2 regions of the Streptomyces sp. NPDC085946 genome follow, and region 2 is predicted to be linked to the other one. Evidence: predicted binding sites of a transcription regulator. Region 2 holds the regulator's gene; the other holds the start of a gene.
The links. The regulator HspR, encoded in region 2, represses chaperone genes until heat shock. The targets are predictions, from matches to a motif close to TTGAGNNNNNNNNNCTCAA.
Positions count from the first base shown of each region.

Region 1: the regulator HspR is predicted to act here: its motif matches at 1,495-1,513, upstream of lon (endopeptidase La).

Region 1 covers NZ_JBITSF010000020.1:135,680-151,005, forward strand. Annotated here, with positions in the region: gene lon (endopeptidase La) at 1-1,472, opposite strand, end outside; gene ACIF8T_RS31330 (GNAT family N-acetyltransferase) at 1,647-2,306, shown strand; gene ACIF8T_RS31335 (TetR/AcrR family transcriptional regulator) at 2,310-2,993, opposite strand; gene ACIF8T_RS31340 (MFS transporter) at 3,172-4,458, shown strand; gene ACIF8T_RS31345 (glycoside hydrolase family 3 protein) at 4,492-6,216, shown strand; gene ACIF8T_RS31350 (spermidine synthase) at 6,276-6,953, shown strand; gene ACIF8T_RS31355 (response regulator transcription factor) at 7,089-7,829, shown strand; gene ACIF8T_RS31360 (sensor histidine kinase) at 7,826-8,935, shown strand; gene ACIF8T_RS31365 (multifunctional oxoglutarate decarboxylase/oxoglutarate dehydrogenase thiamine pyrophosphate-binding subunit/dihydrolipoyllysine-residue succinyltransferase subunit) at 9,217-13,026, shown strand; gene ACIF8T_RS31370 (DUF6104 family protein) at 13,105-13,284, shown strand; gene ACIF8T_RS31375 (hypothetical protein) at 13,566-14,420, opposite strand; gene ACIF8T_RS31380 (DUF4097 family beta strand repeat-containing protein) at 14,552-15,326, shown strand, end outside.
Region 2 covers NZ_JBITSF010000002.1:425,071-440,396, forward strand. Annotated here, with positions in the region: gene ACIF8T_RS07575 (hypothetical protein) at 1-316, opposite strand, end outside; gene ACIF8T_RS07580 (FG-GAP-like repeat-containing protein) at 386-1,810, opposite strand; gene ACIF8T_RS07585 (VCBS repeat-containing protein) at 1,876-3,375, opposite strand; gene ACIF8T_RS07590 ((Fe-S)-binding protein) at 4,104-6,401, opposite strand; gene ACIF8T_RS07595 (undecaprenyl/decaprenyl-phosphate alpha-N-acetylglucosaminyl 1-phosphate transferase) at 6,613-7,701, shown strand; gene dnaK (molecular chaperone DnaK) at 7,736-9,580, shown strand; gene grpE (nucleotide exchange factor GrpE) at 9,577-10,254, shown strand; gene dnaJ (molecular chaperone DnaJ) at 10,291-11,463, shown strand; gene ACIF8T_RS07615 (heat shock protein transcriptional repressor HspR) at 11,468-11,917, shown strand; gene ACIF8T_RS07620 (PA14 domain-containing protein) at 11,982-13,694, opposite strand; gene ACIF8T_RS07625 (sugar ABC transporter substrate-binding protein) at 14,002-15,108, shown strand; gene ACIF8T_RS07630 (LuxR C-terminal-related transcriptional regulator) at 15,318-15,326, shown strand, end outside.

The sequences.
Region 1 (15,326 bases), on a different contig from region 2:
GGGATCGCCTCCAGGACGTTGGCGGTGGCGAGGAAGACCACGTCCGACAGGTCGAGCTCGACCTCCAGGTAGTGGTCGCGGAAGGTGTGGTTCTGCGCGGGGTCCAGGACCTCCAGCAGGGCCGCGGCCGGGTCGCCGCGGAAGTCCGAGCCCACCTTGTCGATCTCGTCGAGCAGCACGACCGGGTTCATCGACCCGGCCTCCTTGATCGCCCGGACGATCCGGCCGGGCAGCGCGCCGACGTAGGTGCGGCGGTGGCCGCGGATCTCGGCCTCGTCGCGGACGCCGCCGAGGGCGACGCGGACGAACGTGCGGCCCATGGCGTGGGCGACGGACTCGCCGAGCGAGGTCTTGCCGACGCCGGGCGGGCCGACCAGCGCGAGCACCGCGCCGCCGCGCCGCCCGCCCACGACACCGAGGCCCCGCTCGGCGCGCCGCTTGCGCACCGCGAGGTACTCGGTGATGCGCTCCTTCACGTCGTCCAGGCCCGCGTGCTCGGCGTCGAGGACGGCCCTGGCGCCCTGGATGTCGTACGCGTCCTCGGTCCGCTCGTTCCACGGCATCTCCAGGACCGTGTCGAGCCAGGTGCGGATCCAGGAGCCCTCGGGCGACTGGTCGGAGGCGCGCTCCAGCTTGTCGACCTCCTTGAGCGCGGCCTCGCGGACCTTCTCGGGCAGGTCGGCGGCCTCCACGCGGGCGCGGTAGTCGTCGGACTCCTCGCCCTCCTTCTCGCCGTTGAGCTCGCGCAGCTCCTTGCGGACGGCCTCCAGCTGACGGCGCAGCAGGAACTCGCGCTGCTGCTTGTCGACGCCCTCCTGGACGTCCTTGGCGATGGACTCGGCGACGTCCTGCTCGGCGAGGTGGTCGCGCAGTTGCTGGGTGGCGAGCTTCAGGCGGGCGACCGGGTCGGCGGTCTCCAGGAGCTGCACCTTCTGGTCGGTCGTCAGGAAGGGCGAGTAGCCGGAGTTGTCGGCGAGCGCGGAGACGTCGTCGATGGCCTGGACGCGGTCCACGACCTGCCAGGCGCCGCGCTTGCGCAGCCAGGCGGTGGCGAGCGCCTTGTACTCCTTGACCAGTTCGGCCACGTGTCCCGGCAGCGGGTCCGGCACGCTCTCGCCGACCTGGGTGGCCTCCACCCACAGCGCCGCTCCGGGCCCGGTGGTCCCGGCGCCGATCCGGACCCGGCTCCGGCCGCGGACGAGCGCGCCCGGGTCGCCGTCGGCCAGCCTGCCGACCTGCTCGACCGTGCCGAGCACACCGGTGCCGGCGTACGTGCCGTCGATGCGCGGCACCAGCAGGACCCGGGGCTTGCCGGCCTGTGACGTGGCGGCGGCCTGGGCGGCCTCCACCGCCGCGCGCACCTCGGAGTCGCTCAGGTCGAGCGGGACCACCATCCCGGGCAGGACGACCTCGTCGTCGAGCGGCAGCACGGGCAGGGTGAGCGGTGTGTGGGCCGAGGACTCAGTAGCCATGATCTCCCCTTCGGCAGTCAAGTTGAGTTATGCCGACTCAATGCTCGTGAGCCTTCGGATGTTCCCTCACCCCTGTTCGCCGTGAGCGATCACGGGTGCCGAGCCGGGCGAGCGGTGACATACCGTCCTTCCGGTAAGAGCTGACATTGCTAAGCGAGCATTACGGGGGTGCCGGTGGACGGGATCGTGCGGTCCTGGGTGGACGGGTGGGTCGTCTCGCGCGGGGCGGCGCCGCCCGTCGTCGAGCCGTGGGGCTGGACCGTCGACGTCGGCCTCGGCGGCCACGTCACGCGGCACGTGTTCGGCGCGGTCGGCGAGCGGGCCGACGAGGCGGCCGTGCGCGAGGTCGCGGGCGCGGTGACCGGCGCCGGGGTGTGGCTGAAGGTGTTCCGGGAGCCCGCGGCCGTCGCCGGGTGGCTCGGCCCGGGATGGCGGGTCGACCCCGAGCCCGGCCACCTGATGACCGTCGCCCTGGCGCCCGCGGCACAGGAGCCGGAGCTCCCCGGCGGCTACCGGCTGCGCACCTGGTCGCGCGGCGGTGTCGTCCGCGCGATGGTGGCCGCGCCCGACGGCTCCTGGGCCGCCCGCGGCCAGATCGCGCCGACCGGTGCCACCGCCGTCGCCGACCAGGTCGAGACCTCCCCGGCGCACCGCCGCCGCGGGCTCGGCAGCGCCGTGATGCGCACGTTGCAGCGGGCGGCGGCCCGGCAGGGCGCGGAGACGGGCGTGCTGGCGGGCACCGAGGCGGGCCGGGCGCTGTACGAGTCGCTGGGCTGGACGGCGGTGGCGCCGCTGACCAGCGCGCGGTTCACGGGGGCGGACGGGGGCCGCTGACCCTCACCCGCCCCGCGGCGCCCCCGGCCCGTCCGCCGCGATCGACCGCAGCAGGCGGCCGGTGTACGCCCGGTAGCGGCCGACCAGGTCGAAGCCCTTCGGGTCGAGCACCCACTGGAGCTGGAAGCCGTCCATCACCGCCGCCAGTTCCTGGGCGACCTCCAGCACGTCGGTGTCCGGCCTCAGCTCCCCGCTCTCGACGGCCCGCCGCAGGGTGGCGGAGCAGTGCCCGACCACCTGGGCGTACCGGTGGCGGAAGTACGCGTGCGCGGGGTGCCCGGCGTCGCCCGCCTCGGCGGCCAGGACGTTGAACATCCGGGTGCGGCCCAGCCGCCGGCTGTTGTACTCGGCCAGTTCGACGAGCGTGGCGAACAGCTCGGCGGCCGAGTCGAACTCCCGGGAGAAGAAGCGCTCCCGGTCGAACTCGTCGGTGCGGGCCAGCACCGAGACGAGCAGGTCCTCCTTGCTGCGGAAGTGGTGCAGCAGACCGCCCTGCGTGATGCCGACGTCCTTGGCGATGCGGGCCAGGGAGGAGGCGTGGAAGCCCCACTGGGCGAAGTGCTCGACGGCGGCGTCGAGGATGCGCAGGCGGCGCTCCTCGCCCACGGCGTAGGTGCCCCGGCCGGACCCCGTGCCGGCGCTCCGGCCCGGACCCCTGCCCGCTGCGCGGCTCTCCGTGCGCTCCATGCCGGTCACCCTAGCCGACGGCCGGACGCGGCTTACACGAGTAAACAGGGCCGGATTTCAAGCCGTGTGCAGCGTGATTCAAGCCACGCCGCCAAAACCTACTACTCACTCGGTTTTGCTGTTTCCCTGAGCGGGCCGCGCGGCAAGGAAGCCGCCCCCGTCCCCAGGGAGAGCCGCCATGGCCCTGAGCCACGACGCCCCGCTCGGCGAGACGACCGCTCCGTCTCCCGGGCCCGCCACCCCGCCCCACGCCCCCGCCAAGCTGGTCTTCTGCCTCGCCTTCGCCCAGTTCGGCGCCTACCTCGCCGTCCTCACCCCCGTGATGGTGACCCTCGCCCTGCGGGTGAGCCGGCTCGTCCCGGAGGCCGAGCGGGGAGCCGCCCTCGGCCAGGTGCTGTCCGTCGGCGCGCTGCTGGCGATGCTCGGCAACCCGGTCTTCGGAGCCCTCTCCGACCGCACCACCAGCCGCTTCGGCCGCCGCCGCCCCTGGCTGATCGGCGGCATGACCGCCGGACTGGCCGGCCTGGCCGTGGTCGCCGTCGGCGGCAGCGTGCCGGTCCTCGTGCTCGGCTGGGCCGTCGCCCAGCTCGGCGTCAACGCCGCCCTGGCCGCGCTGACCGCCTGCATCCCCGACCTGATCCCGCCGCGGCAGCAGGCCCGGGTCTCCGGGATCGTCGGCCTCACCATCTCGCTGTCGATGATCGCGGGCTCGGCGCTCGCCCAGGCGTTCGCCGACTCGATGGCGCTCGCCTTCCTGGTGCCCGGCGTCGTCGGCTTCGCCGCCGTCGCCCTGCTCGCCGCCGTGCTGAAGGACCGCCCGGCCCGGGCCGGCGCGTTCGAGCCGTACGGCGTCAGGGAGTTCGCCCGCAGCTTCTGGGTGGACCCGCGCCGGCACCCGGACTTCGCGTGGAACTTCGCCGGCCGCTTCCTGGTCTTCACCGGCATCTCCTGCGTGACCAGCTACCAGGTCTACTTCCTGATGGACCGGCTCGGCTACACCGGCTCCGCGGTCACCGACAAGGTCCTCGTCGGCACCCTGGTGATGGTCGCCGCCACCGTCGCCGGCTCGCTCCTCGGCGGCCAGCTCTCCGACCGCTCCGGCCGCCGCAAGCCGTACGTGCTGGCGGCCTCGCTCGTGCTCGCCGTCAGCCTGGCGATGATCGCCGGCGCCCAGTCCTTCGGGACGTACCTCGCCGCCGTGGCCGTCTTCGGCTTCGGCGAGGGCCTCTACCTCTCCGTGGACGTGGCGCTGGCCGCCGCCGTGCTCCCCGACCCGGAGGAGTCCGCCAAGGACATGGGCGTGCTGAACATCGGCAACGCCCTCCCCCAGTCCCTCGTCCCCATCGCCGCCCCGGCCCTGCTCGCCCTCGGCGGCGGCGGCAACTACGGCGCGCTGTTCCTGTTCGGGGCGATCGCCGCCGTCCTCGGCGCGGTCGCCGTGCAGTTCGTCCGTTCGGTCAAGTAACCCCCCACCGGCCCCCCTCGAAGGAAGTCCCGGATGCCCACCCCCGCGTACCGCGATCCGCACCGCCCCGTCGACGAGCGCGTCGAGGACCTGCTCGCCCGCATGACCGTGGAGGAGAAGGCGGGCCAGCTCTTCCACGGCATGCTGACCATGGGCCCCGGCGGCTCCCTCGCCGACGGCACCGGCGACGCGATCGGCGAGCGGCAGCTGACCCACTTCAACCTGCTCGGCCAGGGCGGCGCCCGCGAACTGGCCGTCTGGGCGAACCGGGTGCAGGAGCGCGCCGCCGGCACCCGGCTGGGCATCCCGGTCACCCTGTCCACCGACCCGCGGCACGCCTTCACGGACAACCCGGGCGCCTCCTTCCACGCCGGTGCCTTCTCGGCCTGGCCGGAGCCGCTCGGGCTGGCCGCGATCGGGGACGCGGAGCTGGTGGAGCGGTTCGCCGACACCGTGCGCCGCGAGTACCTGGCGGTCGGCTTCCGCCTCGCCCTGCACCCGCAGGCCGACCTCGCCACCGAGCCGCGCTGGTCCCGCCAGTCCGGCACCTTCGGCTCGTCGGCCGAGGCCGGCGCCGAGCTAGTCCGGGCGTACGTGCGCGGCCTGCAGGGGCCCCGGCTCGGCCCGCGCTCCGTCTCCGCGATGGTCAAGCACTTCCCCGGCGGCGGCCCGCAGAAGGACGGCGAGGACCCGCACTTCCCGCACGGCAAGGAGCAGGTCTACCCGGGCGGCATGCGGGAGTACCACCTCACGCCGTTCCGGGCGGCCGTCGCGGCCGGGTGCGCGCAGATCATGCCGTACTACGGCCAGCCGGTGGGCACCGACTGGGAGGAGGTCGGCTTCGGCTTCAACCGGGGCGTGCTGACGGACCTGCTGCGCGGGCGCCTCGGCTTCACCGGCGTCGTCTGCACCGACTGGGGGCTGCTCACCGACGCGCCGATCATGGGGGAGCAGCACGTGGCGCGGGCCTGGGGCGTGGAGCACCTGACCGTCGCCGAGCGCGCCGCGAAGGCGCTGGACGCGGGCGTCGACCAGTTCGGCGGCGAGCAGTGCCCCGAGGTGATCGTGGAACTGGTCCGCTCCGGCCGGATCACCGAGGAGCGGATCGACGCGTCCGTACGGCGGCTGCTGCGCGAGAAGTTCGTGCTGGGGCTCTTCGAGCACCGGTACGTCGACCCGGACGCGGCCGAGGAGACGGTCGGCGCCGGCGAGTTCACCGCGCTCGGCGCCGCCGCCCAGCGCCGCTCGCTGACCGTCCTGACCAACCGTTCCCTGCTGCCGCTCGGCGGGCGCCCGCGGCTGTACGTGGAGAACGTGGACGGCCGCACGGCCGCGGAGTACGGCGAGGTGGTGGCCGACCCGGCGGAGGCGGACGTCGCCGTGCTGCGGCTGCGCACGCCGTACGAGCGGCGGCCCGGCGCCTTCGAGTCCTTCTTCCACTCCGGCTCGCTGGCCTTCCCGCAGGACGAACTGGGGGAGATCCTGCGGCTGCTGGACACCGTGCCGACGCTGGTGTGCGTCAACCTGGAACGGCCCGCCGTGCTGCCCGAGATCGCCGAGCGGGCGGCCGCGCTGGTGGCGGACTACGGGGCGAGCGACGCGGCCCTGCTGGACGTGGCGTTCGGCCGGGCGCGCGCCGAGGGGCGGCTGCCGTTCGAGCTGCCCCGGTCGATGGCGGCGGTGGCGGTGTCCCGCCCGGACGTGCCGGACGACACCGGGGACCCCGTCTTCCCGTACGGGCACGGGCTGGAGGTCTGACCGGCGCCGCGGGCGGTAAATGCCGTGAGGGCCCCCGGCCGATCTGCCAGGATGAGCGGATGCCCACCTCGTACGACTCTCCCGAAGTCCTGGACCGTCGCGAGGGCCCGCACGGCGAGCTCGTGCTGCGGCGGCACGGCGACCTCCTCCAGATCATCTCCAACGGCTGCTTCCTGATGGACACCTCCGACGGCCGCTCGGAGCGGCGGCTGGTCGACGCGGCCCTGGACGCCCTGGACGACCGCGCGGCGCCGGCCCTGCTCGTCGGCGGACTCGGCGTCGGCTTCTCGCTCGCACACGCCGCCGCGAACCCCCGCTGGGGACGGATCACCGTCGTCGAGCGCGAGCGGGCCGTCATCGACTGGCACCGCGACGGCCCGCTGTCCGCGCTCTCCGCGCGGGCCCTCGCCGACGAGCGCACCGACATCGTCGAAGCGGATCTGGTGGCGTACGTCAATGAGACATGCGCCACGTACGACGCGCTCTGCCTGGACATCGACAACGGGCCGGACTGGACCGTCACCGACGACAACGCGGGACTGTACTCGACGGCCGGACTCGCAGGCTGCGCACGGGTGTTGAGGCCCTCCGGGGTCCTGGCGGTGTGGTCGGCGCAGCCGTCTCCGGAATTCGAAGAAACCTTGCGGAATGCCGGGTTCCAACAGGTGCGTACCGAAGAGATCCCGGTTGCCCGGGGCGTTCCCGACGTCGTGCATCTCGGCGTCCGACCTGGATAGCAAAGGCAAGCGGACTCCCCGTACGCTGCTGCCCTGACGCCGATCATTCAAGCGTCAATCGCAACCACGCGCAGGCACAGCCAGTCAGAAGGAATCACCCCACTGGTTCCGGAAAGCACACCTCAGGGGCGGGCGATGGAGCAGACACACACCTCCCACAACGGCACGGCGACGGCCACCCCGGGCGCACAGCGCCGGGTCCTGGTGGTCGAGGACGACGCGACGATCGTGGACGCCATCGCGACCCGCCTGCGCGCCGAGGGATTCCTGGTGCAAACGGCCGGGGACGGTCCGGCCGCCGTGGACACGGCGGAGGCCTGGCAGCCCGATCTGCTGATCCTCGACATCATGCTGCCGGGCTTCGACGGCCTGGAGGTGTGCCGGCGCGTGCAGGCCCAGCGGCCGGTGCCGGTGCTGATGCTCACCGCGCGCGACGACGAGACGGACATGCTGGTCGGCCTCGGCGTGGGCGCCGACGACTACATGACCAAGCCGTTCTCCATGCGGGAGTTGGCGGCCCGCGTGCACGTGCTGCTGCGCCGGGTGGAGCGGGCGGCCCTGGCCGCCGCGACGCCGCGCAGCGGCATCCTGCGCCTGGGCGAACTGGAGATCGACCACGCGCAGCGCCGGGTGCGCGTCAAGAGCGAGGATGTCCACCTGACGCCCACCGAGTTCGACCTGCTGGTGTGCCTGGCCAACACCCCGCGCGCGGTGCTCTCGCGCGAGCAGCTGCTGGCCGAGGTGTGGGACTGGGCGGACGCCTCCGGCACCCGGACCGTCGACAGCCACATCAAGGCGCTGCGCCGCAAGATCGGCGCCGAGCGGATCCGCACCGTGCACGGTGTCGGCTACGCCCTGGAGACGCCGACGCCATGAGCCCCGGGCCGGCCGGACGGAGAGGCCCCGGGGAGCCGGAGCCCTGGGGCGGCGTACGCCCGTTCTCGATCAAGACCAAGCTGGGGGCGCTGGTCGTCACCTCGGTCCTGATCACCACCGGGCTGATGATGATCGCCGTGCGCACCGAGACGGAGCTGCGCTTCATCACGGTCTTCTCGATGATCGCCACCCTGCTCATCACGCAGTTCACGGCGCACTCCCTCACCGCGCCGCTGGACGAGATGAACGCCGTGGCCCGTTCGATCTCGCAGGGCGACTACACCCGCCGGGTCCGCGAGAACCGCCGTGACGAGCTGGGCGACCTGGCCCAGACGATCAACGTCATGGCGGACGAGCTGGAGGCCCAGGACCGCCAGCGCAAGGAGCTGGTGGCCAACGTCTCGCACGAGCTGCGCACGCCCATCGCGGGCCTGCGCGCGGTGCTGGAGAACATCGTCGACGGCGTCACCGAGGCCGACCAGGAGACGATGCGCACGGCCCTGAAGCAGACCGAGCGGCTCGGCCGGCTGGTGGAGACGCTGCTGGACCTGTCCCGCCTGGACAACGGCGTGGTGCCGCTGAAGAAGCGGCGGTTCGAGGTGTGGCCGTACCTGTCGGGCGTGCTGAAGGAGGCCAACATGGTGGCCTCCGTGCGGGCCGGCATCGCCACCGGCTCGGGCAGCCACACCCGTACGGACGTCCACCTCCACCTCGACGTCTCGCCGCCCGAACTGACCGCGCACGCCGACCCGGAGCGCATCCACCAGGTGGTCGCCAACCTCATCGACAACGCGGTCAAGCACAGCCCGCCGCACGGCCGGGTGACCGTGAAGGCGCGACGCGGGCCGCAGCCGGAGTCGCTGGAGCTGGAGGTCCTGGACGAGGGGCCCGGCATCCCCAAGTCCGAGTGGCACCGGGTGTTCGAGCGGTTCAACCGCGGCGCCACCCGGCAGCAGGGCCCGGGCAGCGACGGGGGCACGGGTCTCGGACTGGCGATCGCCCGCTGGGCGGTGGATCTGCACGGCGGCCGGATCGGTGTGGCCGAATCCGAGCGCGGTTGCCGGATCCTCGTCACCCTTCCGGGACTGTCTTCTTCACCAAGTTGACGTAAAGTCTGGAGCGGAACAGCAAGATCCACGGGCGTTCGCGCTGACGGACACGTGTGATCAGGCGAGGGCCCGCGCCGTCGGCGCGCCGGGCCCCGCTGTCTCCTTCCCACCTGAAGCGGAACCACGCTTGTTTCCCGCCATTTCCAGCAGCGAAACACGCTCCGAGATGTGACTTACGCGACGATGAACGGGCCCGGCCTGACCTTCCCGCTCCCGGAGGCGTAGCCTTTATTCCCGCTGTCCATCACCTTGTGAAGCGGAAGAGGGCGGTTGCCGCCGTGTCGCCACAGTCCCCCAGTAACTCGAGCATCTCGACCGACACCGACCAAGCGGGGAAGAACCCCGCGGCCGCGTTCGGTCCCAACGAGTGGCTCGTCGACGAGATCTATCAGCAGTACCTCCAGGACCCGAATTCGGTCGACCGCGCCTGGTGGGACTTCTTCGCCGACTACAAGCCGGGAGCGCCCGCCGCCTCGGCTCCGGCGGGTACCGCGGCCACGGGGGCCGCGGGGACCACCAGCACGGCTCAGCAGGCGGCGCCGGCCGCACCCGCCCGGCCCGCGCCCGCGCAGCCCGCGGCCGCCCCGGCCGCGGCCCCCGCCCCGGCGAAGCCCGCCGCGCAGGCCCCGGCGCCCGCGAAGGCCGCCGCTCCGGCTCCGGCCGCCGCCAAGCCGGCCGCCGCGCCGAAGCCCAAGGCGCAGCCCGCCACCGAGGCCCCCGCGGGTCCCGAGCAGATCACGCTGCGCGGCCCGGCCGCCGCCGTCGCGAAGAACATGGACGCCTCCCTGGAGCTGCCCACGGCCACGTCCGTGCGCGCGGTCCCGGTGAAGCTGCTGTTCGACAACCGCATCGTCATCAACAACCACCTGAAGCGGGCCCGCGGCGGGAAGATCTCCTTCACGCACATCATCGGCTACGCGATGGTCCAGGCCATCAAGGCGATGCCGTCGATGAACTGGTCGTTCGCGAAGGTGGACGGCAAGCCCACCCTGGTCAAGCCGGAGCACGTCAACCTCGGTCTCGCCATCGACCTGGTCAAGCCCAACGGCGACCGCCAGCTCGTCGTCGCGGCGATCAAGAAGGCCGAGACGCTGAACTTCTTCGAGTTCTGGCAGGCCTACGAGGACATCGTCCGCCGCGCCCGCGACGGCAAGCTGACGATGGACGACTTCACCGGCGTCACGGTCTCCCTGACCAACCCCGGCGGCCTCGGCACGGTCCACTCCGTGCCGCGCCTGATGCCCGGCCAGTCGGTGATCATGGGCGTCGGCTCCATGGACTACCCGGCGGAGTTCCAGGGCACCTCCCAGGACACCCTGAACAAGCTCGGCATCTCGAAGGTCATGACGCTCACGTCGACCTACGACCACCGGGTGATCCAGGGCGCCGCCTCCGGCGAGTTCCTGCGCACCGTCGCCAACCTGCTGCTCGGCGAGAACAACTTCTACGACGACGTCTTCGAGGCGCTGCGCATCCCCTACGAGCCGGTCCGCTGGCTCAAGGACATCGACGCCAGCCACGACGACGACGTCACCAAGGCCGCCCGTGTCTTCGAGCTGATCCACTCCTACCGGGTCCGCGGCCACGTCATGGCCGACACCGACCCGCTGGAGTACCGCCAGCGCAAGCACCCCGACCTGGACATCACCGAGCACGGCCTCACCCTGTGGGACCTGGAGCGCGAGTTCGCCGTCGGCGGCTTCTCCGGCAAGTCGATGATGAAGCTCCGCGACATCCTCGGCGTGCTGCGCGACTCGTACTGCCGCACCACCGGCATCGAGTTCATGCACATCCAGGACCCCAAGCAGCGCAAGTGGATCCAGGACCGCGTGGAGCGCCCGCACTCCAAGCCGGAGCGCGAGGAGCAGCTGCGCATCCTGCGCCGCCTGAACGCGGCGGAGGCCTTCGAGACCTTCCTGCAGACGAAGTACGTCGGCCAGAAGCGCTTCTCCCTGGAGGGCGGCGAGTCCGTCATCCCGCTGCTGGACGCGGTGCTGGACTCGGCCGCCGAGTCCCGCCTGGACGAGGTCGTCATCGGCATGGCCCACCGCGGCCGGCTGAACGTCCTGGCGAACATCGTCGGCAAGTCGTACGCGCAGATCTTCCGCGAGTTCGAGGGCAACCTCGACCCGAAGTCGATGCACGGCTCCGGCGACGTGAAGTACCACCTGGGCGCCGAGGGCACCTTCACCGGCCTGGACGGCGAGCAGATCAAGGTCTCGCTCGCCGCGAACCCCTCGCACCTGGAGGCGGTCGACCCGGTCCTGGAGGGCATCGCCCGCGCCAAGCAGGACATCATCAACAAGGGCGGCACGGACTTCACCGTCCTGCCGGTGGCGATCCACGGCGACGCGGCCTTCGCGGGCCAGGGCGTGGTGGCCGAGACCCTGAACATGTCGCAGCTGCGCGGCTACCGCACCGGCGGCACGGTCCACATCGTCATCAACAACCAGGTCGGCTTCACCGCCGCCCCGGAGTCGTCGCGCTCGTCGATGTACGCCACCGACGTGGCCCGCATGATCGAGGCGCCGATCTTCCACGTGAACGGCGACGACCCGGAGGCCTGCGTCCGCGTGGCGCGCCTGGCCTTCGAGTTCCGCCAGGCCTTCAACAAGGACGTGGTGATCGACCTCATCTGCTACCGCCGCCGCGGTCACAACGAGTCGGACAACCCGGCCTTCACCCAGCCGCTGATGTACGACCTGATCGACAAGAAGCGCTCGGTGCGCAAGCTGTACACCGAGTCCCTGATCGGTCGCGGCGACATCACCCTGGACGAGGCCGAGCAGGCGCTGCAGGACTACCAGGGCCAGCTGGAAAAGGTCTTCACCGAGGTCCGCGAGGCCACCTCGCAGCCGTCGGCGGTGGCGCCCACCGACCCGCAGGCCGAGTTCCCGGTCGCCGTGAACACCGCGGTGACCACGGAGGTCGTCAAGCGGATCGCCGAGTCCCAGGTCAACATCCCCGACCACATCACCGTCCACCCGCGTCTGCTGCCGCAGCTCCAGCGCCGGGCGGCCATGGTCGAGGACGGCACGATCGACTGGGGCATGGGCGAGACCCTGGCCTTCGGCTCCCTCCTGCTGGAGGGCGTCCCGGTCCGCCTGGCGGGCCAGGACTCCCAGCGCGGCACCTTCGGCCAGCGCCACGCGGTCATCATCGACCGCAACACGGGCGAGGAGTACACGCCGCTGCAGTACCTCTCCGAGGACCAGGCGCGGCTGAACGTCTACAACTCCCTGCTGTCCGAGTACGCGGCGATGGGCTTCGAGTACGGCTACTCGCTGGCCCGCCCCGACGCGCTCGTGCTGTGGGAGGCGCAGTTCGGCGACTTCGTCAACGGCGCCCAGACGGTCGTGGACGAGTTCATCTCCTCGGCGGAGCAGAAGTGGGGCCAGACCTCCGGCGTCACCCTGCTCCTCCCGCACGGCTACGAGGGCCAGGGCCCGGACCACTCCTCGGCCCGCCCGGAGCGCTTCCTGCAGCTGTGCGCGCAGAACAACATGACGGTCGCCATGCCGACCTCGCCGTCGAACTACTTCCACCTCCTGCGGTGGCAGGTGCACAACCCGCACCACAAGCCGCTGGTCGTCTTCACCCCGAAGTCGATGCTGCGCCTGAAGGCCGCGGCCTCGAAGGCGGAGGAGTTCACGACGGGCCAGTTCCGCCCGGTCATCGGCGACGCGCCGGTCGACCCGGCCGCGGTCCGCAAGGTCGTCTTCTGCGCCGGCAAGGTCTACTACGACCTGGAGGCCGAGCGCCAGAAGCGCGGCGTGACGGACACCGCGATCATCCGCATCGAGCGCCTGTACCCGCTGCCGGGCACCGAGCTCCAGGCGGAGATCAAGAAGTACCCGAACGCCGAGAAGTACCTGTGGGCCCAGGAGGAGCCGGCGAACCAGGGTGCCTGGCCGTTCATCGCCCTCAACCTGATCGACCACCTCGACCTGGCGGTCGGCGCCGACATCCCGCCCGGCGAGCGCCTGCGGCGCATCTCGCGGCCGCACAGCTCGTCCCCGGCGGTCGGCTCCGCCAAGCGCCACCAGGCCGAGCAGGAGCAGCTGGTGCGTGAGGTGTTCGAGGCGTAGCCGCCCGCCCTCGCGGGTCGTACGTCACCGGGCCGCACCCCCGCCGGGGGTGCGGCCCGGCCGCATATCCTTGTCCGCATGTACTTCACGGACCGTGGCATCGAGGAACTGGAGAAGCGGCGCGGCGAGGAGGAGGTCACCTTCGAGTGGCTCGCCGAGCAGCTGCGGACGTTCGTCGATCTGAACCCCGACTTCGAGGTGCCGGTGGAACGGCTGGCGACCTGGCTGGCGCGGCTGGACGACGAGGACGACGAGTAGGACGCGCGGGACGCGCAGACGAATAGGACGCGCAGGCGCGCAGGACGCGCGGGGGTCCGCTCGGGAGGGGCGCCTGGGGGCGCCCCTTCGCCGTGTCCGCTGTATCCGCCGTGTCCACTGTGTTCGCCGTCTCCGCGGTGCCCGCCGTGTCCACCGTGTCCGGCCGGGGGCGGCCGTCGGCTGGGAGGTGCCACCGAGGGCCGGGGTGCCACCGAGGGCCGGGGCGCCGCCGAGGGCCGGGGCGCCGCCGTCGCCCGGGGTGCCGCCCGCACCGCGGCACGTCAGTCGCGGGGATGGGCCAGGTCGTACACCAGCCCCAGGGCACCGTGGGTCAGCAGCAGGGCCCCCGCGACCGTCCAGCCGCCGCTGCGGCGCCGCAGGCCCCGGGCCAGGAGCGGGAGCCCGGCCGCGACCTGGGACAGGGCGAGGGCGCGGGTCCGGGGGCCGGAGCCCCAGGGCAGCCAGGGCAGCCAGGGACCGGGGCCGCCGGCGCGGGCCGTGTCGCGTCCGGCGCGGGCGGCGCCCCGCTCCGGGCCGGGTCCGAGGGGACGGGCGGCGGGGTCCTGCCCGGCCGCCTCGCGCAGGCGTTCCGCGCTCTCGCCGGGGTCGAGTCCGGCGGGCAGGCGCACGCCCACGCGGGTCAGCACCGCAAGCAGGGCACGCATCCGGGCGCGGGCGTCGAAGGCGGGGTCCGGTGCCGTGAGCCGGTCGAGGGACCGCAGGTCCGGAGCCGAGCCGAGGCCGAGGCGGCCGGCGAAGGCGCGCAGGGCCTCCTCCTCGCCGGCCGGGGTGCCGCCGGTGAGCCAGGTGCAGCCGACCGGGCGGCGGGAGCCGGAGGCGAGCAGGCAGCCGGCGCGGTCGGCGTCCCACCACAGGGCGAGGACGGGCCAGGGCGCGGCGACGGCCAGGGCCGTGGACCAGCCGGTCACCACACGGTCGACCGGCTCGTCGTCGTGCAGCCAGGGCCGGCCCTCGGGCACCAGGACGCTCCACACCTCGCCGGCCGGGGCGAGCACCGCGCGCTCGCGCAGCAGCCGGGCCACCGGGGCGACGGACTGCGGTTCCGCCCGGCACAGGAGCAGGGCGCCGGGGGCGGGGCCGGCCCGGCGCCCGGAGGTGAACGCATCCGTCGACATGCTCACACGCTAGGCCATTTTGTCCGTTTCGGGTGCGGTGTGATCGCCGGAACGAGTGCCTTGACTTCCCCACGCCACGATATATCGTGAATCACGTAAGACGCGATATGGCGTGTCGAGGAGGTCTGTCCATGTCCGAGTGGTCCGTCGCAGAGCCGACGAAGCTCACGTTCGACGAGCCGGTGAGCGCGCTCCACGTCCGCATCGTCAACGGAACGGTGAACGTCGTGGGGACGGACGAGGGTTCCGCCCGGCTGGAGGTCTCCGCGATCGACGGGCCGCCGCTGGTGGTCACCCAGCAGGGCGGCACGCTGACCGTGGCGTACGAGGACCTGCCCTGGAAGGACCTCCTGAAGTGGCTGGACCGCAAGAGCTGGCGGCGCAGCGCCGTCGTCTCGCTGGCCGTCCCGGCGCACACCCGTGTGGAGGTGGGCGCGGTCGGCGCCGAGGCCGTAATCTCCGGCATCGACGGGCCGGCCGACGTCAAGGGCGTCTCCGGGGACACGACCCTGGTGGGACTCGGCGGCCCCGTGCGCGCGCACACCGTGTCGGGCGGCGTGGAGGCGCAGGCCCTCACCGGCGCCCTGCGCTTCCACTCCGTCTCCGGCGACCTGACCGTGGTGGACGGCGCCGGCTCCTCGGTGAGGGCCGACTCCGTGAGCGGCTCGATGATCGTGGACCTCGACCCGGCGGGCCGCCCCACGGACATCGCCCTGACCAGCGTCTCCGGCGAGATCGCCATCCGGCTGCCGCACCCGGCGGACGCGGACGTGGAGGCGAACACCGCGAGCGGCTCGGTCTCCAACGCCTTCGAGGACCTGCGGGTCACCGGCCAGTGGGGCGCGAAGCGGATCACCGGCCGGCTCGGCACGGGCAGCGGCCGGCTGCGGGCCACCACGGTCTCCG
Region 2 (15,326 bases):
CCGCGGAGGCCAGGGCGGAGCCGAAGGCGTCGCCGGCCTCGGCGGTGCCGGGCAGGCCGGCGGTGTTCTGGGTGAGCAGCGTGCGCGTGGAGGTCTTCGGGCCGGTGGAGCTGCCGTAGACGACGGTCACGGCGCCGGCCTTCGCCTGCCCGGCGACCGTGGCGCCCGGCGCGCCGACCGCGAGGTCGGCGCGGCCGTCGCCGTTGAAGTCGTACGGGGCGGCGGCCGTGGCGGCGTGCGCGGCGGGCGCGGTCAGGGCGAGGGCGAACGGGGTCAGGGCCGCGGCGAGGGCGGCGCTGGTGATACGGGACCGCATGGGAGTACGTGCCTCACAGGGGAGTCGTCGGTGCGTCACGGCTGTCGGTGCGTCACGGCCGTCGGTGTGTCACTGGGCGAGGACGGAGCCGAGGTTGGCGCCGATGTTGGCGCCGGTCTTCAGGGAGAGGCCCGTGGCGGTCAGGCCCTGGGCGCCGGTGGTGGTCGGGCCGGTGGCGGTGGAGCGCAGGGTCCACAGGCCGCCGGTGCCGTTCTCGCCGCCGACGCCGATGACGAGGTCCGCCCGGCCGTCCTTGGTGAGGTCGCGCAGGTCGACCGCGGAACCGAAGGAGTCGCCGGTCTCGGCGGTGCCGGGCACGCCGCTGGTGTCCTGCGTCCAGGACTTGGCGCCGCTGGTGCCCAGGCCGGCGGCGGAGCCGTACAGGACGGTCACGGAGCCGGCGTCCCGGGCCGTGCCGACGTCCTCGCCGGGGGCGCCGACCAGCACGTCGGCGTACCCGTCGCCGTTGACGTCGCCGGTGTCGATCCTCGAGCCGAAGAGGTCGTCGGTCTCGGCGGCGCCGGGCACGCCGGTGGTGTCCTGGTGGACGACGGTCGGCTGCTGCGCGGGGTCGGGGCCGGCGGGGCCGCCGTACCAGACGGTGATCCGGCCGCCCTTGTGGCCGCCGGGCTTGTACTCGAAGGGGTCCTGGGGGTCGCCGAGGACCAGGTCGCCGTAGCCGTCGCGGTTGATGTCGGCGATGGCGCCGGGATAGCCGTCGGCGCCCGTCAGTTCGGCCATCTTGTAGCCGGTGCCGGTCCAGCGGAAGTAGTTGATCTGGCCGCCGTTGTCGCCTTCGACGTTGAACGGGTAGACGCGCTCGGCGGCGCCGTCGCCGGTCATGTCCCCGGCGATCACCTCGAAGGTGGTGCCGACCTCGCCGACGCGGGTGTGGCTCGTCGGGCCGCCGGCGCGGGTGAAGGGGCCCTGGTACAGGCGGGTGTGGCTCTGGCCGGTGAGCGTCACGTCGGTGTCGCCGTCGCCGTCGAAGTCGTCGGCGGCGATGCCGCGGGAGAAGTTGCCGTACTCGGCGAGCGTGGTCGGCTGCGGCAGGCCCTTGCCGCCGGACAGGCCGGACGGGCCGCCCCACAGGACGGTGCCGGAGCCGACGCCGTCCCGGTCGCCGATGCTCTCGTTGGAGGCGCCCACGACCAGGTCGGAGTAGCCGTCGCGGTCCAGGTCGGCGGCGGCGAGGGAGGAGCCGAACAGGTCGCTCTCCTCGGCGGTGCCGGGGACGCCGGTGGAGTTCTGGGTGATCACGGCCTTGCGGGTGGCCGAGACGCCGGACGACGAGCCGTACAGCACGACCACGGCGCCGGCGCAGGACGCGGCGCCCACGTCGGCGCACGGGACGCCGGCCGCGACGTCGCGGTAGCCGTCGCCGTTGAAGTCGCCGGACAGGCCGGAGGGCGCGGCGGTGGCGGTGGTGGCGGGCAGGGCGGTGAGCAGGCCGGTCGTCAGGGTCGCGGCCAGCAGGAGGGTGCGCTTGCGCACAGCGGGGCTCCGGGTGGGAAGGGGGGCCGGGCGCGGGGCCCGGCCCCGGTGGTGGGGCGGGTGGCTCAGTCGGCGAAGTTGGCGCCGAAGAACGGCGTGCCCGAGGTCGAGACGCCCGAGGTGCTCGGGGAGACGGTGCGCGACCCGGTCGTGGTGATCCTCGTGCCGTTGGAGGGCAGGTAGAGGACCGCGCCGTTGCCGGCGTTCTCGGCGGAGCCGGCGACCAGGTCGGCCCGGCCGTCGCCGGTGACGTCGTCGAGCTTGACGTCCATGCCGAGCATGTCGTCGGTCTCGTCGTCGCCGGGGACGCCCGCGGTGCTCTGGGCGAAGGACTGGGCGCCGGAGGAGGTGTCCAGGCCGTTCGCGGTGCCGTAGAGGATCGTGACGGCGCCGGTGTCGGCGGCGCTGCCGATGTTCTCGCCGGCGACGCCGACCGCGAGGTCGAGGTAGCCGTCGCCGTCGATGTCGCCGAGGTCCAGCTCGTAGCCGAAGTAGTCGTTGGTCTCGGAGGCGCCGGGGACGTTGCCGGTGTCCTGGGTGATGCCGGTGACCGCGCCGGGGCCGCCCGGCGAGCCGTAGGTGATCCACACCTTGCCGCCCTTGGCGGCGTCCGGCATGGTCTGACCGTCCTCGACGGCGTTCCAGTGGACGCCGGTGACGATGTCGCCGTAGCCGTCCCGGTCGATGTCGCCGATGGCGGTGATGACGCCGGGCTTGAGCTCCTGGAGGCCGCCGGTGCTCAGGCCGCTCGTGGTGCCGGGCACGAAGTAGTTGCGGTTCCAGCCGTGGCCGGTCTCGGTCTCGAAGCCGTCGACGACCAGGTCGGTGCGGCCGTCGCCGTTGACGTCGCCGGCGGTGAGGTTGCGCGGGCCGCCGGCGTCGGTGCCCATGACGGGGGGCTTGACGGTGTAGCGGCCGCCGGGGGTGCCGGCGGAGGTGAAGCCGCCCTTGAAGACGTGGACGGTGGCGGAGCTGTTGCTCACGGCCAGGTCGGCCCGGCCGTCGCCGTCGAAGTCGCCGGCGGCCAGGTGCCTGCCCCACTGGTCGTGGGAGGAGGGCGCCGGGTCGGCGACGGTGACGCCCTTGCCGGTGATGCCGGAGGACGAGCCCCACAGCACGGCGACGCCGCCGCCGTCCCGGTCGCTGCCGACGTCCTCCTGCGGGGCGGAGACGGCGAGGTCGTCGTAGCCGTCGGCGTTGAAGTCGGCGTACGCGGTGTCGAAGCCGAAGAGGTCGCCGGTCTCGGCGGTGCCCGGGGAGCCGGTGGTGTTCTGGCTGATGACGTGGCGCTTGGCGGAGGAGACGCCGGTGGCGGTGCCGTAGAGGACGACGACCTGGCCGGCCTCGGCCCTGCCGCCGACGTGGGCGCCCTGGGCCGAGAAGGCCACGTCGCCCCGGCCGTCGCCGTTGAAGTCGGCCTGTGCGACACGGGTCGAGTCCGCGGCCGCCGCCGGCCCGGCCACGGACGTGAGCAGACCGCCCGTCAGCGCGGCCGCGGTGGCCGTCGCGAGGGCGAGCCGCAGGTGCGGACGGCCGTGCGGGCGCTGCCGCTGGTGCTGGTGCATGCGGATCTCCTGCTGCATGCGGGGATGCCCACGGGCATCCGCAGTCGATGAGGTGCCGATCCGCCCCGGTTCGCCGGCAGTTGTCCGCGGGTTCACGGGCGGTTGGCGATCAAGAGACCTCCGGCGGGGCGCGAGGGTTGTACGGGCGTTCGATCACGTTCCGGTACCGGTGCGGGCCGGGCGACGGCGACGCCGACCGGGCCTGGTGACGCGTCTGTTCGACCAGGGGGACGGCCACGCGCCACGTGCCGGTGCGGGCGGCGCGGCCGGGCTCGGCGGCGGGGTGGGGGCGGCGGCCACGCCGGCGAGAACGAGGACCTGCGGGCGTGCGCCGCCGGGCGCCGGACGTCCTTCCCGGACAGCGGGCCGGGCGGCGGCGCGCTGCTCGCCTTCGTCACTCCGGTGGGGGTCTTCGGCGGTGTGCCGGCGCCCGTCCTCACGCGGGTGGCGGACGCCGGCCGCCTCCGGGAACTCGCCCGGCCGCCGGTGGCCCGGACGGTCCGCGCCGCCCTGGCCGCGGCCGTCTTCCCGGGCCGGTGCCCGTTCCTGCCGGGCGGGCCGGGGGGGGGGGGCACCGCCGAGGCCCTGTGCGCCGGGGGCGGCTTCGTGCCCGTGTTGCCGGTGTGCGTCCCCGTCTCGGTCCGCGGCCCGGGAGCCGGACGGCCGCGCACACGGCGACGCCCCCCTGCCCGCGCGGGGCAGAGGGGCGTCGGCGGTACCGGGGGCCGTTACTTCACCGGCTCCGGCTCCGGGGCGTTCTCCGACTCGGCCGCGCCCGCCGGGGGCTCGTCCTCGTCGGCGACCGGGGTCTTGACGGAGTCCAGCAGCAGCTGGGCCACGTCGACGACCTGGATGGACTCCTTGGCCTTGCCGTCGTTCTTCTTGCCGTTGACCGAGTCGGTCAGCATGACGAGGCAGAACGGGCAGGCGGTGGAGACGATGTCCGGGTTGACGGAGAGGGCCTCGTCGACGCGCTCGTTGTTGATGCGCTTGCCGATCCGCTCCTCCATCCACATCCGCGCGCCGCCGGCGCCGCAGCAGAAGCCGCGCTCCTTGTGGCGGTGCATCTCCTCGTTGCGGACGCCCGGGACGGCGGCGATGATCTCGCGCGGCGGGGTGTAGATCTTGTTGTGCCGGCCCAGGTAGCACGGGTCGTGGTACGTGATGATGCCCTCGACCGGCGTGACCGGGATCAGCCTGCCCTCGTCGACGAGGTGCTGGAGCAGCTGGGTGTGGTGGATGACCTCGTAGTCGCCGCCGAGCTGCGGGTACTCGTTGCCGAGCGTGTTGAGGCAGTGCGGGCAGGTGGCGACGATCTTCTTCGCCGACTTCGGCTTGCGGGACTCCTCGGTGACCTTGCCGTCGTCGTCCGTCTCCTCGCCGAAGGCGGCGTTGAGCGACATGACGTTCTCCATGCCGAGCTCCTGGAACAGGGGCTCGTTGCCGAGGCGGCGGGCGGAGTCACCGGTGCACTTCTCGTCGCCGCCCATGATCGCGAACTTCACGCCCGCGATGTGCAGCAGCTCGGCGAAGGCCTTGGTGGTCTTCTTGGCCCGGTCCTCCAGGGCGCCGGCGCAGCCGACCCAGTACAGGTACTCGACCTCGGACAGGTCCTCGATGTCCTTGCCGACGACCGGCACCTCGAAGTCGACTTCCTTCGTCCACTCCAGGCGCTGCTTCTTGGCCAGGCCCCAGGGGTTGCCCTTCTTCTCCAGGTTCTTGAGCATCGTGCCCGCCTCGGACGGGAACGCCGACTCGATCATCACCTGGTAGCGGCGCATGTCGACGATGTGGTCGACGTGCTCGATGTCCACCGGGCACTGCTCGACGCAGGCGCCGCAGGTGGTGCAGGACCACAGGACGTCCGGGTCGATGACGCCGTTCTCCTCCAGCGTGCCGACCAGCGGGCGCTCGGCCTCGGCCAGCGCGGCGGCGGGGACGTCCTTCAGCTGCTCCTCGGAGGCCTTCTCCTCGCCCTCCATGGTCTTGCCGCCGCCGGCCAGCAGGTACGGGGCCTTGGCGTGCGCGTGGTCGCGCAGCGACATGATCAGCAGCTTCGGGGAGAGCGGCTTGCCGGTGTTCCAGGCGGGGCACTGCGACTGGCAGCGGCCGCACTCGGTGCAGGTGGAGAAGTCCAGCAGGCCCTTCCAGGAGAACTGCTCGACCTGGGAGACGCCGAAGACGTCGTCGTCACCGGGGTCGGTGAAGTCGATCGGCTTGCCGCCGGACGTCATCGGCTGCAGGGCGCCCAGCGCGGTCGAGCCGTCGGCGTTGCGCTTGAACCAGATGTTCGGGAACGCGAGGAAGCGGTGCCAGGCCACACCCATGTTGGTGTTGAGCGAGACCGTGATCATCCAGATCATGGTCGTGCTCAGCTTGACCATCGCGGCGAGGTAGACCAGGTTCTGCAGCGTCGCGACGCTCAGGCCCTCGAAGGCCAGGACCAGCGGGTACGACGCGAAGTACGCGGCCTCGTAGTGGTCCACGTGGTGCAGCGCGCCCTCCAGGCCGCGCAGCACGTAGATGGCCAGGCCGATGGTGAGGATGACGTACTCGACGAAGTACGCCTGGCCCATCTTCGAGCCGGCGAAGCGCGACTTGCGGCCCGGCCGCGAGGGCAGGCTCAGCAGGCGGATCACCATCAGCACGGCGATGCCGAGGGTGGTCATCGCGCCGATGAACTCGATGTACATCTCGTACGGCAGGAAGCCGCCGAGCACCGGCAGCGTCCAGTCGGCCTGGAAGAGCTGGCCGTACGCGGTGACGATCGTCGGCGGCAGCGTGAGGAAGCCGATCGCGACGAACCAGTGGGCGATGCCGACGATCCCCCAGCGGTTCATGCGCGTGTGGCCGAGGAACTCCCGTACCAGCGTCACGCTGCGCTGGTAGGGGTTGTCGGTCCGGGTACCGGCCGGGACCGGCTGGCCCAGCTTGAAGTACCGGACGAACTGGCCGATCGCGCGTGCGAGCAGCGCAACGCCGACCACGGTCAGGACCAGCGACACGATGATCGCGGCGAGTTGCATGGGGGCTCCTCGGGCCTGCGAGGGGACTCGTCGGGGACTTGGAGGGGTACCCCGAGATTACTAAGCGGTAACTTATGCAGTCCGTCTGAGACTACCCCCATCTTCCGCCGCACTGTAGCCGGGCGCGGGGTGATCTGAATCGCTGAGGGTTGCCTGAGATCGGTTCGTGTTATTCATGCGAAATAGGCATATTCGCACCTAATTTATATCCGTGCTCTACGGGATCACCGCCGCCGCCACCGCCTTCCTCCTCTCCGCCGCGCTCGCCGTGCTGCTCCGGGGGCCCGCGCTCCGGCTCGGCGCCCTGGACCGCAGACAGCCGCGGGAGGTACCGCTGACCGGGGGACCGGCCGTCGTGCTCGTCACCGCGGCGGTCGCGGGCGCCGGGCACGGGACGGGGGTGGTGCCGCTCGGCGACGGGGTCGGGGGGCTGCTCGCCGCCGGGGCCGCCGTCGCCCTGCTCGGGCTGGCCGCGGACGTGTGGCGGCTGCGCGGCCGGGTACTGGTCGCGGGCACGGCCGTCGCGGCGGCGCTCGTGGTGCCCTACGAGGACACCGGGGCGGTGGGCGGAATCCTCGCCGCCGCGTGGATCACGGCCCTGGCCGCCGCCTTCCGGGGGCTCGACCACGCCGACGGGGTGGCCGGGACCGTGGGGGTGGTGACCGCCTTCGGGGTGGGCGCCTGCGCGGCGGCCGAGATGAGGGACGGGGTCGCCGTGCTGATGAGCGTGCTGGCGGCCGCGCTGACCGGGGTCCTCCTGCACAACTGGCATCCGGCGCGGATCGCGCTCGGGGCGGGCGGCTCGCTGTTCGCCGGGTTCGTGCTCGCCTCGGCGGCCGTCCTGCTGCGGGCCGGGCACGGGGCCGGGTCCAGCGCCGGCGTGCTGTTCGCGCTCACCGCCGTGGTGGCCGCCGACGCCGTGCTGGTGGTCGTCTCCCGGCGGTCGGTGCGGCGTCCGCTGTCCCGCAGCGGGCCCGACCACCTGGCGCACCGGCTGCGGCGGCTGGGCCTGACCGCGCAGGGCGCGGCCGTGCTGCTCGGCGCCGGGGCGTTCGCCGGGGTGCTGGCCGGCGTGCTCGCGCACACCGGCTGGGCGGGCGCCGGCACGCTCCTCGCGGTCGGGGCGGTGGCCGCCGCCGCGGTCATCGCGCTGCTGCGGGTCCCCGTGTACGGCATCCGGCGTACGGCCCCTGCGGGAGTCTTCCCAGGTCAGAGGCTGCTTGCGTGTAAGGAGCGGATAAGAGTTGAGCCGAGTCCGCTCAGGTCTGTTGACCCTGGGCAGGGCGTCAGGCACACTTGAGTCCGTTCCACTCAAGTCAGCTGGAGGAATCACAATGGCACGTGCGGTCGGCATCGACCTGGGCACGACTAACTCCGTCGTCAGCGTTCTGGAGGGCGGCGAGCCCACCGTCATCACCAACGCCGAGGGCGCCAGGACCACGCCGTCCGTCGTCGCCTTCGCCAAGAACGGCGAAGTGCTCGTGGGTGAGGTGGCCAAGCGCCAGGCGGTCACGAACGTGGACCGGACCATCCGCTCGGTCAAGCGCCACATGGGCACCGACTGGAAGATCGAGCTCGACGGCAAGCCCTTCAACCCGCAGCAGATCAGCGCCTTCGTGCTGCAGAAGCTGAAGCGGGACGCCGAGGCCTACCTGGGCGAGAAGGTCACCGACGCGGTCATCACCGTCCCGGCCTACTTCAACGACGCCGAGCGCCAGGCCACCAAGGAGGCCGGCGAGATCGCCGGTCTGAACGTGCTGCGGATCGTGAACGAGCCGACCGCGGCCGCCCTGGCCTACGGCCTCGACAAGGACGACCAGACCATCCTGGTCTTCGACCTCGGCGGCGGCACCTTCGACGTCTCGCTGCTGGAGATCGGCGACGGCGTCGTCGAGGTGAAGGCCACCAACGGCGACAACCACCTCGGTGGTGACGACTGGGACCAGCGCGTCGTCGACTACCTGGTCAAGCAGTTCCAGTCCGGCCACGGCGTGGACCTGAGCAAGGACAAGATGGCCCTCCAGCGCCTGCGCGAGGCCGCTGAGAAGGCGAAGATCGAGCTGTCCTCGTCCACCGAGACCTCGATCAACCTGCCCTACATCACCGCCTCCGCCGAGGGCCCCCTGCACCTCGACGAGAAGCTCACCCGCGCCCAGTTCCAGCAGCTGACCGCGGACCTGCTGGAGCGCTGCAAGACGCCGTTCCACAACGTCATCAAGGACGCCGGCATCTCCATCAACGAGATCGACCACGTCGTCCTCGTCGGCGGCTCGACCCGCATGCCCGCCGTCGCCGAGCTCGTCAAGGAGCTGACCGGCGGCAAGGAGGCCAACAAGGGCGTCAACCCGGACGAGGTCGTCGCCATCGGCGCCTCGCTCCAGGCCGGTGTCCTCAAGGGCGAGGTCAAGGACGTCCTGCTGCTCGACGTCACCCCGCTGTCCCTCGGCATCGAGACCAAGGGCGGCATCATGACCAAGCTGATCGAGCGCAACACGACCATCCCGACCAAGCGCTCGGAGATCTTCACCACGGCCGAGGACAACCAGCCGTCGGTGCAGATCCAGGTCTACCAGGGCGAGCGCGAGATCGCGGCGTACAACAAGAAGCTCGGCATGTTCGAGCTGACCGGTCTGCCCCCGGCGCCGCGCGGCGTCCCGCAGATCGAGGTCTCCTTCGACATCGACGCCAACGGCATCATGCACGTCACGGCGAAGGACCTCGGCACCGGCAAGGAGCAGAAGATGACCGTCACCGGCGGCTCCTCGCTGCCGAAGGACGAGGTCGACCGCATGCGCGAGGAGGCCGAGCGCTACGCGGAGGAGGACCACAAGCGCCGCGAGGCCGCCGAGGCCCGCAACCAGGGCGAGCAGCTCGTCTACCAGACGGAGAAGTTCCTCAAGGACAACGAGGACAAGGTCCCCGGCGAGATCAAGACCGAGGTCGAGGCCGCCGTCGCCGAGCTGAAGGAGAAGCTCAAGGGCGAGGACACCGCCGAGATCCGCTCCGCCACGGAGAAGGTCGCGGCCGTCTCGCAGAAGCTCGGCCAGGCGATGTACGCCGACGCCCAGGGCGCCCAGGCCGCCGGCGGTGCCTCCGCCGGTGCCGGTGAGGCCAAGGCCGACGACGACGTGGTCGACGCCGAGATCGTCGACGACGAGCGCAAGGACGGTGCCGCGTGACGGAGGAGACCCCGGGCTTCGACGAGCAGCAGCCGCAGCAGCCCGACGTCCCCTCCGGCGCCACCTCCGACGACGCCGAGCCGCAGGCCGCCTCCACCCCCTCGCAGGAGGAGGAGGCGGCCCCGGCCGGGGACACGGGCCAGAACGCGGCCCTGGTGGCCCAGCTGGACCAGGCCCGCAGCGCGCTCACCGAGCGCACCGCGGACCTCCAGCGGCTCCAGGCCGAGTTCCAGAACTACCGCCGCCGCGTCGAGCGCGACCGGGTCGCGGTCAAGGAGGTCGCCGTGGCGAACCTGCTGACCGAGCTCCTGCCCGTGCTCGACGACATCGGCCGCGCGCGGGAGCACGGCGAGCTCGTCGGCGGCTTCAAGTCCGTCGCCGAGTCGCTGGAGACGACCGTCGCGAAGATGGGCCTGCAGCAGTTCGGCAAGGAGGGCGAGCCCTTCGACCCGACGATCCACGAGGCCCTGATGCACAGCTACGCGCCGGACGTCACGGAGACGACGTGCGTGGCGATCCTGCAGCCCGGGTACCGGATCGGCGAGCGCACCATCCGCCCCGCGCGGGTGGCGGTCGCCGAGCCGCAGCCGGGCGCGCAGACGGTCAAGGCCGAGGACGCGGAGGGTGCGGAGAAGGCCGACGACAAGGAGAACGGTGGCCCGGAGGAGGGCTGACGTCACGACACGCGCAGGAGAGGAGGGACGTCGGGGATGAGCACCAAGGACTTCATCGAGAAGGACTACTACAAGGTCCTCGGCGTCCCCAAGGACGCCACCGAGGCCGAGATCAAGAAGGCGTACCGGAAGCTCGCCCGCGAGTTCCACCCGGACGCCAACAAGGGCAACACCAGGGCGGAGGAGCGGTTCAAGGAGATCTCCGAGGCGAACGACGTCCTCGGCGACCCCAAGAAGCGCAAGGAGTACGACGAGGCGCGCGCCCTCTTCGGCAACGGCGGTTTCCGCCCGGGGCCCGGCGCGGGCGGCGGCTCGTTCAACTTCGACCTGGGCGACCTGTTCGGCGGCCAGGCCGCCGGCGGAGCCGGGGGCTTCGGCGGCGGACTCGGTGACGTCTTCGGGGGCCTGTTCAACCGCGGGGGCGCGGGCACCACGCGCACCCAGCCGCGGCGCGGCCAGGACATCGAGTCCGAGGTCACCTTGAGCTTCACCGAGGCGATCGAGGGCGCGACGGTCCCGCTGCGGATGTCCAGCCAGCAGCCGTGCAAGGCGTGCTCGGGCACCGGCGACAGCAACGGCACGCCGCGCGTGTGCCCGACCTGCGTCGGCACCGGGCAGGTGGCGCGCGGCTCCGGCGGCGGCTTCTCCCTCACCGACCCCTGCCCCGACTGCAAGGGCCGCGGCCTGATCGCCGAGAACCCCTGCGACGTCTGCAAGGGCAGCGGCCGGGCCAAGTCCTCGCGGACGATGCAGGTGCGCATCCCCGCGGGCGTCAGCGACGGCCAGCGGATCCGGCTGCGCGGCAAGGGCGCGCCGGGCGAGCGGGGCGGCCCGGCGGGCGACCTGTACGTGGTGGTCCACGTCAAGGAGCACCCCGTCTTCGGCCGCAAGGGCGACAACCTCACCGTCACCGTGCCCGTCACGTACCCCGAGGCGGCCCTCGGCGGCGAGGTCCGCGTCCCGACGCTGGGCGGTCCGCCCGTCACGCTGAAGCTGCCGCCGGGCACGCCCAACGGCCGCACCATGCGCGCCCGGGGCAAGGGCGCGGTCCGCAAGGACGGCACCCGCGGCGACCTCCTGGTCACCGTGGAGGTGAGTGTTCCCCAGGACCTGTCGGGGAAGGCTCGTGACGCACTCGAGGCGTACCGCGAGGCGACCGCGGGCGAGGACCCGCGGGCGGAGCTGTTCCAGGCCGCGAAGGGAGCTTGATGAGATGGACGGCCGTCGACGCAACCCGTATGAACTGACCGAGGACACCCCGGTCTACGTCATCTCGGTGGCGGCCCAGCTCTCCGGTCTGCACCCGCAGACCCTGCGCCAGTACGACCGCCTGGGCCTGGTCTCCCCGGACCGCACGGCCGGCCGCGGCCGGCGCTACTCGGCCCGCGACATCGAACTGCTCCGGCAGGTGCAGCAGTTGTCGCAGGACGAGGGCATCAACCTGGCGGGCATCAAGCGCATCATCGAACTGGAGAACCAGGTCGCCGCGCTCCAGTCCCGCGTGGCGGAGCTCCAGGACGCCCTGGAGGGCGCCGCGGCGGCGATGCGCCAGCGCGAGGCGGCGGTGCACGCCTCCTACCGCCGCGACCTGGTCCCGTACCAGGAGGTCCAGCAGACCAGTGCCCTGGTGGTGTGGCGGCCGAAGCGGCAGCAGTCCGACTGAGGCGCCGCACGGCGACTCCCGTGAAGGGCCCGGACGTCATGCGTCCGGGCCCTTCCGCGTCTCCCTACGGGGCGGTGACGGCCCAGGCGCCGGCCGGGGCGGACTGCGTGCCGTCCGCGGCCACAGCGGTCACCCAGTAGTACGAGGCGGTGCCGCGCCGCGCGCCGGTGTCGACGTGGCCGGCGGTGCCGGCCGGGACGTCGGCGATCCGCTCGTACGCCCCGGTCTCCGGGTTCCAGCGGTGGAGGCGGTAGCCGCCCGCCGCCTCGGGGGCGTCCTCGGGGAGCCCGTGCCAGGCGAGCCGGTTGCCCTCGTCGCCCTCGGCCCCGGTGGCCTCCAGGGTGAGCGGGGAGCCCTCGGGAGTCGCGACGGCGGGGGTCGTGTCGAGTTCCACGGCGGTCACGATCTGCGCCTCGCCGGTCCACTGGAAGGCGGAGTTCCCCGCGGTGTCGACGGCGTCGACGACGAAGCAGGACTCCTCGCCGTCGGGGAGCGTGGTGTACGCGTACGAGGTGGTGCCGGCCGACAGGTGGTAGCCGGGGTAGAGGGAGCACATCCGCTCCTCCTCGTCCCCGATGAGCTCGCCGCGGCGGACGACGTAACGCGCCAGGTCCGGGGCCGGGTTGGGGTCCCAGGCGACGTGGAAGCCGTACTCGGTCGGTGTGGCCGTGACGCCCGTGATGGCGGGCGGCGGGGTCAGGTCGCGCCGCTTGCCGACGGCGGCGGCGGAGCGCGCGGACTCGTTGCCGGCCGCGTCGACGGCCGTCACCCGGTAGTACGCGGTGGCGCCCTCGGCGACCGAGGTGTCGAGGTGGGAGGTCCGGCCGGCGGCGGTCCCCACGGGGGCGTACGTCCCGTCCGCGCTCGCCGCCCGGTACACGCGGTACGACACCGCGTCGGCGACCGCGCTCCAGGCGACCCGCAGGCCGTCCTGCTCGGAGGCGGTGCTCAGCCCGGACGGTACGGCCGGCGCGGTCCGGTCGGCCGTCGTGACGGCCCTCTCGGCGCTCCTGCCGGAGACGTTGCCCGCCCTGTCGAACGCCCGGACCGCGTAGTAGTACGTCGCGCCCGTCTGCGGCAGCGTGGCGTCGGTGTACGACGTGGCGGTGGTCGTCGCGAGCGGCGTGCTGCCGTAGGAGCCGCCCTTCGGCCGCCGGTAGACCCGGTAACCGGCGAGGTCCATCTCCTTGTTCTTCGACCAGGCCGACTTCGCCCTGCCGGTGGCCGCGTCGTACGACACCGCCGTGCCCGTCGGGACGAGGGGCGCGACCGTGTCGACGCTCGCCGAGGTGCGGGGGGCGTAGGCGAACGCGACGTTCGCCGTGCCGGTCATGTTCGCGTAGTCGACGCGCAGGCTGTGCGGGCCCCGGGAGAGCGTCAGGTCGACCGTCTTCGACACGGTCGACGAGACGTTCTTCCACAGGTCGATGCGGAGCGTGCCGTCCACGTAGACGCGGACGCCGTCCTGCGCGGAGGCGGTCAGGGAGAAGGGGCCGCCGGAGCCGAAGTCGCGCGTCACGGTCCAGCGGACGCCGAAGCGATCGGCCGGCAGGCCCGAAGCGGGGGCGCCGGTGCCCCAGTTCTGGTCGACGGCGCTGTCGCAGTCGGTCTTCTTGGGCGTGCCCGAGAAGGTGGTGTTCGCGAAGAACTGCCGCTTGTAGACGGGGGAGACGCAGTCGGCGGCGGAGGCGGGGGCCGCCGCGGTGAGCAGGCCGGCCGCGGTGGCGAGCACGACGGCGGCCGCTGCCGCGGCCGTCGCGCGTCTGGCTGGGATCATTCGGTCCTCTGGTCGGATCGGGACGGCGGGGGGAGAGCCGTCGTGATCACGACTCGCGACGATTGGCCGTGGTTGTACGAGTGTTCGCCCCCGCACCGGCCTCGCACGGTTTCCCCGGGGTGAAAGGTCCGTGAAGGGAGTTTGGAGGCGATTCCGCTGCAGCTTCACCGGCGCTGCGCAGCGTGGTGTTGTCATCTCGTTAAGTGGTTCCGCTTGACGCCGGGGACCGCATCCGCGTTGTCTTTTCAGACACATGGGCCGCAATGCTGTGCCCACGTCCGAAAACGCACCTGAAGTGAGCCCTCGCATGCGTCGTATCGCCATATCCGTGGCCGCCACCACGATGTCCGTCATGCTCGCCGGCTGCGGCGTGCTCAACGCGACCGGGAGCAGCGACGACGCGAGCCCGACCAAGGGCAACGACATCACGGTGGGGCTGCTGCTGCCGGAGAAGGCCAACACCCGGTACGAGAACTTCGACTACCCCATCATCAAGACGAAGGTGGAGTCCCTCACCGGCAACAAGGGCCGGGTGGCGTACGCCAACGCCGAGGCGGACGCGGCCAAGCAGGCCGCCCAGCTCCAGGAGATGATCGACGACCGGGTCGACGTGATCCTGCTGGACGCCGTCGACGCGCACGCCATCGCGGACGGCGTGAAGAAGGCCAAGGCCGCCGGCATCCCGGTCATCGCCTACGACCGGCTGGCCGAGGGCCCGATCGACGCGTACATCTCCTTCGACAACGAGCTGGTCGGCGAGGTGCAGGGCCGCACGCTGCTGGAGGCGCTCGGCGACAACGCCACCGCCTCCGCCAAGGTCGTCATGATGAACGGCTCGCCCACCGACCCGAACGCCAAGCAGTTCAAGGCCGGTGCGCTCTCCGAGCTCAACGGCAAGGTGGCCATCGCCAAGTCCTACGACACCAAGGACTGGAAGCCGGAGAACGCCCAGGCCAACATGGCCGAGGCGATCAGCGTCCTCGGCGCGGACAACATCGCCGGCGTCTACTCCGCCAACGACGGCATGGCCGGCGGCGTCATCAAGGCCCTCAAGGCCGCGGGCGTGACCGACCTGCCGCCCGTCACCGGCCAGGACGCCGAACTGGACGGCGTGCAGCGGATCGTGAGCGGCGAGCAGTACATGAGCGTGTACAAGTCCTACCCGGAAGAGGCCGAGAGCGCCGCGGAGATGGCCGTGGCGAAGGTCCAGGGCCGGGACATCCAGTTCGACGCGCTCACCCGGGACCGGGTCGACAGCCCCACCCACAAGGACATCCCCGCGCAGCTCGTGCCCGTCGTCGCCCTGACGCGGGACAACATCGAGGACACCGTCATCGCCGACGGCATCTACAAGCTGTCCGACATCTGCACCGCCAAGTACAAGGCCGCGTGCGCGGCGATCGGCCTGCAGTAGTCCGCCCCGCCGCCGGCCCCGCCCGCGGGGCCGGGGCCGTCCGGCGGGATTCGGCTCTTTGTCGCAGGGCGGGGGCCGGAGGCGGTCGGATACCGGCCCATACCGGTGGTTTCCGGCGGTCACGGCCTTCGGAGCCGTGTTGCACAGCACGCCCCGTCCGCGCATAGTTGCGCTGCGAAAGGACGCCGCAACCGGGGGTGGGATGGGCGATGGCCGGG